3 regions of the Enterococcus sp. AMC1251 genome follow, and region 3 is predicted to be linked to each of the others. Evidence: riboswitches for the same ligand, from Rfam matches in the RefSeq annotation. Region 3 holds a riboswitch; each other region holds the start of a gene.

Region 1 (5,243 bases), 1.4 Mb from region 3:
ATTTTGAGAGACAGCAGTTGATCGAAGGAGGGAAAATTGGCGTTGGTGGTGTCTCGATGGGAGGAATCACAACCTGTGCTTTGCTGACTCAACATCCAGAAATCAAAATAGCTGCTTGCCTGATGGGAACACCAGCACCGCAGCGTTATATTGATCGAGTGATGGAGCGGTCAGTGGAAATGGACTTTTTTGTACCATATGATTTGCCCTTATTGCTTAGCTGGGTTGCGAAGTATGATCTTTCAAAAGTTCCTGAAAAGTTAGCACAGCGTCCAGTTTTATTCTGGCATGGGACACAAGATTCTAAAATTCCTTATGAGGATATGGCTAATTTTTACCAAGTGATTCAAAGTGAGTCTTATGCCAAACGTAGTCGATTTATTACTGGTGAAGGTGAGGGACATCTGGTCAAAGGGGAGATGATGGAGGTCGTTGCTGATTTTTTTGAAAAGGAATTAATTTATTGTTAAAGCGAACTCAAACAAAAGTGATCTACCCCAGAAAATAAGCTGAAATTCGCGAAACTTACTTTGCTAAGATTGGTGAATTTCAGCTTTTCTCATGTTTTGTTCGGATGGTGTTTCAGGCACTTAGTTTTTATTTTGTGGATTGCTTATTTTAGTTTAAATTTAACTTGTGTATTGTCGTTAAATTGCCCTTGATATTGGAATTGTTTGTAGCTTGTACCTTTACCTAGTTTATTTAAAATATGTGAAGTGATTTCTTTTTCACTACCATTTTTTAGATCTAAGCCAGCAATGATACCTTCGATTTTTTCTTCAGCAGCACTGCCTTGTAATTGAATTTTATTCGATTTATCTTGGTATTGCGCTTTGATCGTGCCGTTTGAATTTACTTGATACTGTAATTGGACTTGTTGCCCGGTTTTGTAGGTTACTTGAATTTCTAATTTTTTCAAATCGGATTGCTCAGGAGTAACAGGTGTTTCAGGCGTTTCGGGTTTTTCTGGAACTTCTGGCGTTTCTGGATCAGTAGGTGTTTCAGGTTCTTGGGGTTTCTCAGGAACTACAGGCGTTTCTGGAACATAGTATGATTGTAAGCCGAATTCTGCTTTTACATACCCTTTCGTAATCAAGATCACTTTAAGATGTAACTCTTTTTGGTACGTCATTTTTTGTAATAAGTTTACTGATTTGTAGTAATTTCTACTGAAATCTCTTGCAATTACAGTGGCATCTGATGATGAATAACCAGCTGCTTCCCAAGTACTTGCTTTAACAAGTTCACTGTATACAGACGATACATTTGAACTGGTTAACGATAACCCTGTGTACGTTAAGATGTCCGCTTTATTGAATAAAGTGACTGTCTTATTGTAATTTGACTCCACTACTGTTGCTGCGTCTGCTGAGTTTGACACCACTGCCAAACTAGCGGAACATAAGCTGATTGCTAATCCTGCAACCATCATACCTTTAAAAAATTTCATAAAAATACCTCCTCTTTTTTGCTACTATTTTATGAATAGTAGCTTGCCTATATTATTATCCAAAGTAGATATAAAGTAAATATAAATGAGTGATTTCTCATAATGTTTGAAATTTTTTATTATTATGAGTAGGCAATGAAAGAGAAAATTGATTGAATTAAGTTAGTTGACTCATAATGTTTTGATTTTTGATATAATGTGTAAAGAAGTAAAGAGAAGTGTAGAAAGGAACTGTAATGATGAAAAAAGCAACGATTAATAAAACGGTGAATTTGTTAGATGGAGGCTGTAATGCTTGCGGAATTATTGAAGATGAAAATTACACATTGACAATAGATGAACAGGTCATTCCTTTGGAGGTATTGACAGTTAATTCTTTGATAACGGCGATTGTTTTAAAAAATGGATATACACGAGACTATCTGATGGATGTTATTGATGATTATACGTTATATAAAAAAGATGACTATCAAGTTACGCTTAAAGAAGAATATGATTTTTTGACTTATTCGAATAATGCAGTGACAATTGAAACAAAAGATCAAATTATAGATGAAAAAAAGTTAACAGAAAAAGTGAATGAAATCTTGGATGTTCTTTTCAATGTGGAGAAATTAGCGTTTAGTAATTAGACAAGTTTGTAAAAAAATTGAGGTCGGGACGAAGTAAGAGTGATGTCCCGACCTGCTTTTTTGTTATTCTATTTGAAAAAGTTCTGACATCCCTACTTTTTCAAATCTTTCTTGCGAATCAGAAGGACTCTCATCATGATCGTAAACCAATAGCTTGAAATCCTCTGTTTTTGGGATTCGTAAGTATGTTTCACTGTCAGTTAAAAGGATGATTTGCTGGCAAAGCCACTCAAGAACCGTTTGGATATCTTGATCATCTTCTACCCAATCATCAAACAAGTGCAGAGAAGCAAAGCGCTGATTTTCATCCCAGTCTCTAGAATTGTATTTCGTATCTTCTAATTGTGATTTGCTATGGCCCTTACTCATATAATAATTCGTTGTTTCTTGCCAAAGTTCCACAGTATTAAAACAAAGGTTGATTTCACCTTCTTCATGAATATTGCAGTCTAAAGCAAAGGCATAAAACGTTTCATCAGGATGATCTAATAAAAAGTTATCGATGCTATCTGTCAAAAAGTTGAAAAAGAATTCTTGCTGCTTTTCTAAAAAATAGTCCATTTTGCATCCTCCGTATGTTATGTCCTTTAAACATTGAAACAGATAGTAGTATGAATGTCTATCTAAAGTTGATTTTTATAATAAGATAGCTGTTTTTTAAGAAAATATAAAGATTGTTTTATTTAATAGTATCTGTTATTATATACCGCTTCTATTTAAAGTACAATTATAGAGCGTTCTATTAAAAAGCATCGTTATGAGTTTAGATTATTTAGCTAAAATTTAATTTGACTTTGTGATTCGATACGCTTATAGTTTAAATTGAATTAAATACTTGTTAGGTGAGGCTCCTATATAAACACAAGCTACTGCTCAGAAATGTCGAAAGACAGGTACGGGTAGGACAAGATTCGTCGAATTAAGGCGTTTTTCAAAGTAGCTAAAAGCAATGCTTTTTACGTTATATAGTGCTAAAACTCAACGAAGAGAAGATCTGGTTAAATTGTAAATCCATGAAATATTATGTGTTTACCTTCTCCTGTAATCTAATCCCTTCGCTGAGTATTCTTGGTGAGGGATTTTTTCTTTTATCTAAGAAAAATTGGAGCTAATTAGTTTCATGTGCTATACTACGCTTTGCTTTAAATATGAAACAAGTCTAATCAATTTTTATGTTTAGAAAGGAATAAACAATGAAAAAATCTGTAAAAATAGTGACAATTGTCTTGTTATCGACCCTTCTTGTAGTCGTGAGTGCAGGCTGTTATGCAGCAGTATCATTTCAAACGGCAAAAGAAAAAAGTGGATCCAAACTTCCTAATATAAATCAAAATTTTACTGGTGATGAACAAACGAGTGATAAAGAGCTGACGGTTATGGTTGTTGGGAATGATTCTAGAGACGATGATGAAGATCAAGGTCGCTCAGATACGTTGATGGTCGGTCACTATGATGGGAAAACGAAACAGCCAAAACTGATTTCAATCATGAGAGATAGTTATGTAACATTTCCAGATGGCGGGCAAGATAAAATAAACGCTGCATACGCATATGGTGGTGCACAAATGACAAAAGATGTGTTGAAGATGAATTTTGATTTGCCGATCAATTATTATGTTGTCTTAGACTTTAAAGAATTTAGTGATATTATTGATGAGCTTTATCCTAAAGGGGTCAAGATTGACTCTGAAAAAGAGATTAATTTAGATGGCGTGGATATTCCTAAAGGAGAACAAATATTGCATGGAAATAGTTTATTGCAATATGCTCGTTTTAGAATGGATGAAGAAGGCGATTTTGGTCGTATCAGACGCCAGCAACAAGTGATGGATGCGCTAATTGAGCAGTCTAAAGATTTAATTCCAATTTGGGAATTACCTCAAGTCGCTGGGAAAATGGTTGGAAAAATCGATACAAATGTGCCGACGAGTTTATTAATTGATATAGCAAAGGATTTTCTTACTGGGAAAGTGAAACCTTTAAAATCACTCTCCGTTCCAGTTGAAGATTCTTGGAACTTTAATGATTATACTGAATCAGGAAGTGTAATCGAGCTTGATGAACAAAAGAATGCTGAGGCGATTAAGGCATTTTTGAAAGATCAATAAAACGTCATTAAATAATAAAAATGATTCGTTTACTCTCTTATTTTTATAGTGAGTAGGCGAATTTTTTTGAATTGGTAAAATATATCGGCTTATTTCTATGCGTTGTGATCTAGCGTGTGCTATTCTTTAAGAAAACGGTTTATTTTATAGAAGGAAGGTTTTATTGTGAAAGTCGTGATCATTGGTGCTTCATTTGCCGGGGTTTCCGCTGCTTGGTCGATCAGAAAAAAACATCCCGCAGCGGAAATTCATTTAATCGACAAGCAACGTACAATTGGCTATCTGCCTGGAGGAATTAGTCTTTATTTTAATGAAACGATTGATCTTTTGAACATACCTAAGTTTATTTCAGAAGAACAGTTAATAGATAATGGTATTTGTTTGATGTTAAATTCAGAAGTAGTTAGCATCGATTCAAAACAACATATCCTCACTTATGAAAAACAAGAATCAGCATTTTTTATGTCATTTGATAAGTTGATTTTAGCTACAGGCTCTAGTCAATGGTCTCAAAAAATTCTTGGTAGTGATTCCGAAAAAGTTTTAAAATATAAATTTTTACCTGGGGCGCTACAAGCTATCGAACATTTGGAAAGTAGTACTAAGATAGCTTTGATCGGCGGTGGTCAAATTGGTGCAGAAGCAGCAGATACGTTGCTGAAAAAAGGGAAAGACGTGCATCTTTTTGAACGTATGGATTATTTATTATTTAAGTATTTTGATAAAGAAATGATTCAGCCCGTTCAAGCTGAAATGGTTTCTCGTGGCGTTGTCTTCCATTTTGATGAGACGGTTGAAAAAATAATAGATACAGAGAAAGAGCTTCTCATCGAGACGAAAAAATCCCAACTAATCTGTGATAGCGCTATTTTTGCTATGAATGTCCGTCCTGATTTAAGCTATCTAGATGAGCACATCAAGATGCATACGGATCAAACAGTTTTAGTGAATGAGTATTTACAAACCTCTCAAGAGAATATTTTTGCGATTGGCGACTGTATTCAAGTTCCTTACAGTTTATCAAAAGAATCCTTTTACATTCCATTAGTAAAC
Region 2 (5,243 bases), 810 kb from region 3:
ATACTAATTTTTGTTGATGTTTTCATTCTTTTCAGCTCCTTCTTACTATCTATTCTTATGATAACATACTCTTAAAAATAGAGGTAATAAAACAGAACCTTATGCATCACATTAGTTCCGGCGATTGTTTCCACCAAATAAAATAATGAGACGAAGTAATTGTAAAAATGTGGCTAATGCGGCTGCAACATAAGTCAATGCTGCCGCAAATAATACTTTTCTTGCCATCGGTACTTCTTCTGCTGTCAAAATATTTCCCTCTGACAAAATTTTTAATGCTCTACGCGAAGCATTAAATTCTACTGGCAAAGTAACTAATTGAAAAATCAATGCTAATGAAAAAGCTAGTATTCCAATGTTGATCAATGTTTGATTCCAACTAAATAGCACACCGATTAAAATAATCGGAAATGATAGTGTCGAACCTAGATTTGCTACAGGAACGATTGCTGCTCGAATTTTTAATGGACTATAACCAGTATGATCTTGTACCGCATGTCCACACTCATGAGCTGCTACACCGATTGCCGCGACTGATGTTGATTGAGCAGTTGCTTCTGATAAACTTAACATCTTGTTACCGGAGTTATAATTATCAGTCAAATCTCCTGCAATTTGCTGAACACCTACATCGTTGATCTGTTCTTTTTGCAAAATAAATTGTGCAGCTTTTGTCCCTGTTACTCTGTTTTTACTTTGGATTTTATCGTATTTTTTAAACGTACTATTTACATACGCTGATGCAGCCATTGAGATCAACAATCCTACTATTACTAAGATATATGTAGGATCAAATATTGCATAAAAAGGCATCATCTTTATTCCCCCTATTCTTTTTTATATTGTATCATGAGTTTCTAAAAAAAGTGTACCTTTACCTTGACGAATTTATGAATTCTGAAATTGATAATCTAACAAAATTGTCATATTATTTTAAGGCATTTCAATGGTATTTATCCTCCAAAAAAGGCATACTACATCTAGGAGGTGAGTAATTTGAAAAAAATTTTACTTTTGATCTTACCATTCGTCCTTTTAACATCAGGTGTTTGGTTCGGTTATAACTATTATTTTGGCGGTAAGAATTATTATACTCGTGTGGGTGAACCCGATGAAATAAAAAATGGGAAATTCCCAAATGGTGAAAAATATATAGAATATAGTTACACATATAACGTATTTAACTCGCAAGGTGAAAAAACAGTTCAACAGACACATGAGATTAGAGATAAACCATTACGAATAAATGCTTATTTAAAATTAAAAGTCAATCCTAAAAAAGGTGTTCTCAGCTGGGAAGAAGTTCCTGAAAAGGCTGTTCCAAAAAAGGCGCTTGAAAAATTGAACGAGTAATGTTAGTGTGAAGTACAAATTGCCAACAAACTCAATCGACACTTCCCAGACCGCAAGTCTTTAGAAGTGATCGTGACAGACTTAACTTATGTTCGTATTAGCGGAAAATGATATTATATCTGTTTTATTACTATGCTCTAATTCAAACTTACGCGGAGCAGAACTTGTTCTTTAGGTCATTCGTTTGGATTTTTATTGAAATTTCTTATCTCATATAAGAGAAAGCACCCCACTTAAGATTATATCTAAATTTTATTGTTTCTTTTTTCCACACATATAGATGATTTATATATTTTTTTGAGAAATCATTAATCATATACCCGAAGTGAATTTAAATCGACAAAAAAATAAAAAAAACTATAAAAATAGATTATTGGATCACCACTCGGACTTAGTGACAAAACCATTTGAACCATAAGATTTAACTGACCAATTATCTCCTACTATTGATTTAATCTCATTAAGCGTATGACCTCAGTGAATTATGTAATATAACTTCAAAAGAGTTTAATTTTCATTGGACATTTCCAGCTCTTTCGCAGTCAACTTCATTCCATCTAAAGCCTGTTCCTCTCATTTCAATAATTTCACCGCATAAAAAAAGTCCTAGAAGTAGAATTTCCACTCTAACTTTCAGAACTTTTTCCATTATTATTTATCAATAGCTAATTTAAGTCCAATTGTTTTCTTAATTCAGCAATGGCTTTTTGTCTTTCTTCTTCCAAAATACCTTGATAAGAAATTCCTTCCTCACCGGTAAATCCATCTCCAGTAAATCCTTCACCTTGCAATTGGTAACTTTCAATATTATCTAGTGCTTTTTGATAATTTTTCATCAATAGAATCATCTGATCAAGGGTCATGTCCGTCTGTCCATTTTCACCAATCACATCTAATAACTCTTGATAACGAAAAACGTTTTTTATTGACGTCAATTCTTTTACTAGTTCAATAGTCACTTCTCGCTGTCTTTTTTGTCTACCATAATCACCTAAAGGATCTTCATAGCGCATTCTAGCATATTGAAGTGTTTCCCATCCGTTCAAATGTTGTTTTCCTTGAGGATAATGAATTCCTTCAGCATCAAACTCAAAATCATTATTAACTGTCACACCTCCGACAGCGTCTCCCAATGAAGCTAGTCCATCCATATTAATGACGAAATAATGATTAATTGGTATATCTAAATATTGTTCCACCGTGTCAACCATCATTTCTTCACCACCGAAAGAGTGGGCATGATTAATCTTGTCATAAGCGCCATCTTTACCAACGATTTCTACATAAGCATCTCTTGGAATACTAGTAATTGTTGTTTGTTTTAGCTGATCGTTAACAGTGACTACCATAATTGTATTTGCTCGAAAGTCTGTTTTTCGCTTTGAATCATTTGCAATCCCTAAAAGTAAAAAACTAACAGGTTCATTACTCTCTAATTCTACTGTTTTAGTAGGTCTATTAAGAGGCTGATAGATTTTATCTGCGGTTTTTTGAACATTTCTAAATACACTAGCTGCATAAAAAGAGGTTCCCGTAACAATCACCAAAATGATCGTTAATACACTTAATACTATTCGTTGTATAAATTTTGTTTTTGCCTCAGTTGTTGAGAATTTTTTGTTTAGATATATTTTTTGAAGACAAATGTATGAACCATTCACCCAAGTATAACTTAGAAGAAATCCTCCTATGACATCACTAGGATAGTGAACTCTTAAATAGATTCGACTCAGTCCAATTAATAAGACATACACTAGCAATGCTATTTTTAGTACTTGATATTTTTTTTGATCTTTTGAATACACTATTGGTAAGATCAATAAAACAGAACACACTAGACACATTGCTAAAAGAGAGTGACCACTTGGAAAACTGTACGAAGTCCTTTCAGCCAATTGTTCTACGTTCGGTCTTGTTCGAGCAATAGAGTGTTTGAGAATAAATCCTAAGACGCTAACCACAAACACATTGCTACTCATCCAAAATGCTAAAATTCTTTGCTTTTTTCTCCATAGAAGGAAAGAAAAAAGGAAACTTACAGCGAATATCGGAACAATCGTAGCTGTTTTAGCAAATGAATTAATGATATTCGTAACGAGCTCATTAGGTTTCCAATTAAATTTATAAATAGATGAATCTAAATAATTAAACCATGAACTATTATTGACTACTAAAAAAGTGAGCACTAAAAAAAACAGTAAACCTAAGATTGCAGGCGTTAACTTTTTTTCTTTCGACGTATACATGTGATAAATCCCTTCATTGTTGCATTCAGTTTATTTTTGCTTATCAAATTATTTGGATAAAATAAATATTTTGATTATTTTATGAATTTACATTTATAAAAAAATAAAATAACACTTAAAATCATATTTCAAAAGACATACGTATTCTAACAGAGTATTTCTTAATTATTCGTGTATGCGCGAAAGTAGATAACTAAAGATTATGTACTTGATTATCAATTCTATCGTAAGAAAACAAAAAAGCCAAACAATTCACTACGACGTTTGACGTTCAATCAATCTCATCGTCCGAGTTTTAGCACTATACAACGTAAAGAAAAGTTCTTAGCTATTTTATGAAAAGCCTTAATCCGACAATTCCTATTTTACACATTGGCGTCTTTCGACGTTGCTGCGCAATAGCTTATGTTTGTATAGGAGCCTCACCTAACAAGGTTAGTTAATTATTTATTTTTTAAATAATAACGCTGAAAAGAATATTTTTCAAGTAATTTTAAAAGTCTTTATTTTTTCTTAATTAAAAAAATGGCTCTATACTTTCTGATATTGGTGAGAAATCACCGGCATCTTTTTTAATGTCAAATAATAGAAAAGACACCTTTATATTCTTTAGAATGAAGTCGGCTAAAACATTACTTTCGATGAATTTTTTTAAAAAAAGAACGCATTAAGGGTCGAATCTGCCAAGTATTTTCTGGTACATTGATTATTTAGTTCACTCTTGTCCTCATCGTGGCATCAAAGAAGACACAAACCTTATTGAAAAGTGCTACTTGATCTCGAAGAAAGCTTCACTTTCTTCGAGATCATCTAAAAATACCACGTCTATGAGCAAAATTGCCGTCAAAAGAAGGTCTCTGTTTCTTCTGTTTATCGCGTATTGAAACAGTTCTATGAACCCCAAAAAATTAATCGGCTATTCTTGCCAGAAACCCTTGTAAACAGATCTTTCCCGCATAAAGCATCACTGATATTCTTTCCACCTGTGCTTAGCCCCAAAGCCACCATAATTGGTAACGGTAATGCGCCGTTTATGGCTAAGAGTACAGCTAAATCCTTTATTTCTTCTTTTCTAGAATAGTAATCAAAAGAGGTATCCGCAAAAGCCATATTTTTATACTCTTCAAAACTAACATCACCGATTTGTTGCTTCATCTGATTATATTCTACACGAAGATAGTCCGTTAGGGGAGAACTATTTCCTAAAAGATCTTCTAGTGTCACTTTCATTTTTGGCATAGCGACACCTTCGCTATTTACGCCGTTAGAAAATGACCCTCTTGCCATTGTTTCGTAGCCCATGATGTTCATGTTACTTAATTTCTCTATCAAGGAATCCATCGCATTGTAAAATGGCTGATCTACTCCGCCAGAAAGTGTGTCTGGTACATGTTGAATAGCTTGTTGTAATAAGATTAATCGGTTTTCTAATTCTTCATAATTTGTATTACTAGCTGTATCTATGTCTATAGCGTGATCCACATCATATGTGTCGCAAAAGCTTTTTGCATCATCACTGATACGATCCGCTTCTGCGAGCCATTGGAATAGACCTGAGCTGGTTAATAGGACGATTCCTTCAGATAGCGATTGCCACTCACCTTCTTTATATTTTACATCTTTCATACCTACCCTCATTTCCTA
Region 3 (5,243 bases):
CGATTTCGCCAACCGAAAAGCATTTGCTAGGACTTCTGAAATGGTCTCAGGATCTTGAATTTCCGCACTGTACTTGGTAATCGGTTCAAATAACGCTGCATTGTTCATGCTTTGATGCGTTAATTTTAGTAAATCGCTTCGCTTCACTTGACCTCCGATCGCTAGTACAGGATCTCCTTCTGCTGTAGCTGTCACTAACCCTGTCGCCAGATTACTCGCTCCAGGTCCACTTGTCGCAACCACTACACCTGGATTTCCAGTCAAACGTCCAACTGCTGCTGCCATAAACGCTGCATTTTGTTCGTGACGAGTTACGATCAATTCTGGACCATCATCCACGAGTGCGTTGAACAAACTATCGATCTTTGCTCCTGGAATTCCAAAGACATAATTAACTTGGTGGTTTTTCAAGCTTTCTACAATCACTTCAGCGCCATTTTTGCTTTTATCCATCTTCTGTTACACTCCTTTTATAATCGTGTTCCTTTCCATTAAAGTACTTATTTAAAAAGAAATAGAACGAACAATCAGTAAAAAACGTCTTCTTTATAGTACAGTTAAATAACCTTTTTTTTATTATAGCATGCAAACTATTTTTTGTTTAATCATTTGTTTGACAAAAAATCAGCAGAATCTTTATTTCAAATCAGTATCAAATTTCAATTTTTTACTTATGTTTAAGAAAAAGTAAAGAAAATAATTTGATGTTTTTTTTGATACATCCAATTCCGCTGCACGAATCCCTTGAAGACAGAATTCTGCACTTAAAATAACAAAATATTTTTATTTTAAGTAAATATATTATAAAAAAATTAATATTTACTTTGTTGACTTCAACAAATATATTCATTATATTTAAGACGATCTAAATAACTTGTTAGGTGAGGCTCCTATGGAAACACAGGCTACTGCTCAAAAATGTCGAAAGACAGGAATGGGTAGGACAGGAATTGTCGAATTAAGGCTTTTCACAAAGTAGCTAAAAGCTCAGCTTTTTACGTTTCATAGTGCTAAAACTCAACGATGAGAATGATGAAAAGCTCTTTTTGTGCTAAAATCAATCCCCCTTCGCTGAGTTATTTTAAGCGAAGGTTTTTTTGATAAATAATGCTGTTGTACTTCTGATTTTTCTGGAGGTGGAAATAAATATAACTAAAGGCGTTCGGCGATACCAATGCTAACTTTCTTAGTCTATATGAAGTCAACACTCTCATTATTTTTAGCATAAAAAACTTTTAAAACGACATCTAAGTCAATTCCTAATGCAAACTTTATTTGATGATCGATTAAAATGATTAGCGAGGAATAAAAAATGAAAACAGTAAAAAAAGTCATTATTTCTATCATTCTTTGTACACTTCTTCTCCTTACAGCGCTCGGAAGTTATGCTGTAATCAACTTTCATAAAGGAAAAAAAAACGCTCAATCACAAATAAATTCATCTAAGAATAATAATTTTTCTGGTGATAAACAAACGAATACGAAAGAAATCACTATCATGTTGATTGGGGATGACGGTCGTGAAGATGACGAAGATGGCGGGCGAGCAGATACTCTTATGGTTGCTCATTATAATAGTGAAACAAAACAACCAAAACTTGTTTCAATCATGAGAGATTCCTATGTCGAAATCCCAGGGTACGGTTTAGAGAAAATTAACGCTGCTTACGCCTTTGGCGGAGCAGAATTGACTAAAAAAGTTCTTAATGATTCATTAGGATTACCAATCAATTATTATGTTTCAGCTGATTTCAATAATTTTATCCGATTGATTAATGACCTTTATCCAAAAGGAATTGAAATTGATGCTGAAAAAGACATTAATCTAGACAATGTAGATATCAAAAAAGGAAAACAAGTCATGGATGGCAATACGCTGTTGCAATATGCTCGATTTAGAATGGACGAAGAAGGCGACTTCGGTCGTGTTAGAAGACAGCAGCAGGTTATGGATGCCTTAGCTAAACAATCAAAAAATGCCATTCCAATTCTTCAACTACCAAAAATTGCTGGTGAAGCTGTTGGCTACTTAGATACAAATATACCTACAAATCTTCTTGTAGATTTAGCAAAAGACTTTCTTACGGGGAATGTAAAAAATATGGAAACATTATCTGTACCGGTTAAAGGAAGCTGGTCATTTAATGATCACACTGAAGCAGGCAGTGTTTTGGAATTCGACGAACAGCAAAATGAGCAAGCTATTCGCGATTTCTTGGATGATGGGGCAAAAAGATGAAAAAGTACAAGCGTTTATCTAAACTACATTATTTAGATTTTTATATTTTAATCCCTTATTTCATCTTATGTATCGTAGGTATCTTAATGGTTTATAGTTCTAGCTCTTATCAATTATTAGACAGTGAATTAGGAACAGCTAGTAAGGCCATCAAGCAAACAATCTCCTTCGTTATAAGCTTGATTTGTTTGAGTTTTGTTTACCGGATCAATTTGAATGTCTTACGTAAACCTAGAATGTTGCATTTTTTACTCATGTTAACGTTTCTTTCGCTAATCGCTTTACCAATTATTGGAACAAGTGTAGGCGGTGCAAAGCGTTGGATCAATTTAGGCTTTCTTTTGTTTCAACCATCTGAATTAGTTCCTTTGGTACTTATTCTTTACCTTTCTACTAATTTATCAAAAAATGACAGGTTAGTTCCATTTTCTTTTAAAAATCATAAGCAGTCACTTTTAGTTTCATTCTTTTTTATGATATTTGTTGCTCTTCAACCAAATATTGCTGGAGCGTCCATGATTTTTATCCTTGTATTAGTGTTATTTTTATCTAGTGGGCTTTCTCCTTTATTTATTTCGCTTGCTTTGATTGGATTTGTTGCATTGAAACGGCTGGGAACAGTTTTATTATTGTCGATTCCAATGAATTGGATGCCCACAAAATTCAGTTATTTGGTCACACGTTTTGAAGTGATGCAAAATCCTTTCATCGACCCTACTGGCAAAGGCTTCCAAACCTCAAATGCCTATTATGCGATGCACAATGGTGGATTTTGGGGTCTTGGTTTAGGTAATAGTATTCAGAAAAAAGGGTTTTTACCCGCTGCAGACACTGATTTCATTTTTGCTATTTGTATTGAGGAGTTAGGGTTGATTTTTTCTTTGGGTATTTTATTCTTAGTTTTCTTTATGGTAGGTCGTTTGTTTTTATTAGCAATAAAATCAAAAACACTTTATTACTCTTATCTTTATATCGGTTGTGGAATGTTACTTTTACTTCAAGTTGCTGTAAACGTTGGAAGTCTCTTAGGGTACATTCCAATGACAGGATTAACATTTCCATTTATTAGTTATGGTGGCTCTAGTTTACTGATATTAAGTGTTACACTAGGAATTGCTTTAAATGCTCGAGGTACAGAAATTCGCAAAACCTTTAATCGACAAGGAGGACAGCTATGAGAAAATCGTTTGTTTTAAAAAATGAACCCGTAAATTACGCTCTACTCTTGCCTGTTTTTCTTTTGATATTGGTTGGATTTATCGCTCAGTATGGAGCCTTCTCTGCCGATCCTTCTGTTAAGTCCGCTACACCTTTGCTAATGAAACAATTATCATGGACTGTTTTAGGGCTGGGTACGATGTTTATCACGATGTTCATTCCTATTAAATATTTATGGAAAGCTACACCTATACTTTATGGTTTGTCGTTGTTCTTGATGGGACTGCTTATAAAATTTCATGATCCCGTTATGGCAGCTGCTACAGGAACAAAACGTTGGATTCGATTAGGACCATTTTCATTTCAACCATCAGAGTTCATGAAACTTGGCTATATTTTGATGCTGGCCTATATTGTCACAAGAAGAAGACAAAAATCGAAAAGTCCGTCAACATTAAATGAAGATTTTCATTTGTTAGGTGAATTATCACTCGTCAGCTTGCCTGTCTTTGGATTAATGTTTTATCAAAAAGATTTTGGAACAAGTTTAGTTTTTATTTCAATTTTTCTTGGTGTCGTACTTGTATCTGGTTGTTCTTGGAAAATTCTGGCGGTCGGTTTTGGAATTTTAGGAACGCTTGGCATCAGCGGGATTTTATTAGTTTTAACAGAACGAGGGCAAAAAATACTTACCTACCTTCATTTTCAGCCTTATCAATTTAATCGGATCCATGCTTGGCTCAATCCTTTTGAATACGCTGATTCTATTTCATTTCAACAAGCAAGAGGGTTAACTGCAATCGGTTCTGGTGAACTATTAGGAAAAGGTCTATCGAATCTACAAGTTTATGTTCCTGTCAGAGAGTCTGATATGATTTTCACCGTAATTGGCGAAGCATATGGTTTTGTGGGAACTTGTGCATTGATTCTGCTATTCTTTTATCTAATTTATCAAATGCTGATTTGTACGCTAAATGCAAAACGTGAATTTTATGCTTATATTACGACGGGTGTGATTATGTATTTCTTATTCCATATTCTAGAAAATATCGGATCTAATATCGGTTTGCTACCATTGACGGGGATTCCTTTGCCTTTTATTAGTCAGGGAGGAACGGCATATTTGACTAATTTTATTGGGATCGGGTTGATTCTTTCGATGTATTATCAAAAGGAGAAAACTAGCTCCGTTACCTCAGAGAAATAATAGAGAATTGCTTTACAGCTAAACTTTTATCCTTGTTTAGGGTGTGTGACAAAATGTGTAAAAACATTTTGCTACACACCCTTCGTTGTATATTCTTTACAATCATATTACTTATAGGTAGCCGTTTTCTTACTTCAAGCCTCATTCAATATCTTCCAACTATCCTATGTGTCTTAGAAAATCGCAAGTGTTAAAATTAAAAGTTCGCACTTAACTATCCTTTTTATAAATTTGAATTTTCTTCTTACGAACTTCCTTAGCCAACTTCTCAATGATGAATATTGCGGGAATTTGGGTAGTGACGTCAGATTCATCTATTTTTTCAATAGAGATATAATAAGGGATATTTATATCAGCTAATCGAGCAATTGTAGATTTACTATTGTTTGTAACAGAAATTATTGAACTATCTGATAAGTTTAAATGATTTAAATAAGTAATGATTTCATTTGTTTCACCAGAGACAGATAAAGCAATAATACACATTTTTTTTGCAAGTGTACTACTCAAATAATTAATAGGATAATTGTTGGGATCCTCAATTCTAATAGCCATATTAAACAAAGAAGAAAAATATAACGCACCATACTCAGCTACTATATTAGAAGTACCAATACCAATAAAAATTACTAATTCTTT

What was found. Region 3 has a riboswitch for magnesium ahead of AC4BBR_RS06405 (LCP family protein). Riboswitches for the same ligand answer to the same signal wherever they lie in the genome.
Region 1: another riboswitch for magnesium. It lies ahead of AC4BBR_RS12935 (LCP family protein); the one in region 3 lies ahead of AC4BBR_RS06405 (LCP family protein).
Region 2: another riboswitch for magnesium. It lies ahead of AC4BBR_RS10360 (phosphatase PAP2/LCP family protein); the one in region 3 lies ahead of AC4BBR_RS06405 (LCP family protein).

The regions. Positions count from the first base shown of each region.
Region 1 covers NZ_CM177098.1:2,744,756-2,749,998, reverse strand. The annotation lists gene AC4BBR_RS12955 (alpha/beta fold hydrolase) at 1-470, shown strand, start outside; gene AC4BBR_RS12950 (YusW family protein) at 614-1,450, opposite strand; gene AC4BBR_RS12945 (DUF4809 family protein) at 1,687-2,082, shown strand; gene AC4BBR_RS12940 (DUF4303 domain-containing protein) at 2,146-2,643, opposite strand; M-box (ykoK) riboswitch at 2,910-3,078, shown strand; gene AC4BBR_RS12935 (LCP family protein) at 3,276-4,190, shown strand; gene AC4BBR_RS12930 (FAD-dependent oxidoreductase) at 4,356-5,243, shown strand, end outside.
Region 2 covers NZ_CM177098.1:2,182,878-2,188,120, forward strand. The annotation lists gene AC4BBR_RS10345 (hypothetical protein) at 1-26, opposite strand, end outside; gene AC4BBR_RS10350 (zinc metallopeptidase) at 112-816, opposite strand; gene AC4BBR_RS10355 (YxeA family protein) at 988-1,353, shown strand; gene AC4BBR_RS10360 (phosphatase PAP2/LCP family protein) at 2,019-3,599, opposite strand; M-box (ykoK) riboswitch at 3,873-4,040, opposite strand; gene AC4BBR_RS10365 (hypothetical protein) at 4,491-5,225, opposite strand.
Region 3 covers NZ_CM177098.1:1,375,709-1,380,951, reverse strand. The annotation lists gene alsS (acetolactate synthase AlsS) at 1-453, opposite strand, end outside; M-box (ykoK) riboswitch at 867-1,036, shown strand; gene AC4BBR_RS06405 (LCP family protein) at 1,313-2,239, shown strand; gene AC4BBR_RS06400 (FtsW/RodA/SpoVE family cell cycle protein) at 2,236-3,417, shown strand; gene AC4BBR_RS06395 (FtsW/RodA/SpoVE family cell cycle protein) at 3,414-4,604, shown strand; gene AC4BBR_RS06390 (MurR/RpiR family transcriptional regulator) at 4,815-5,243, opposite strand, start outside.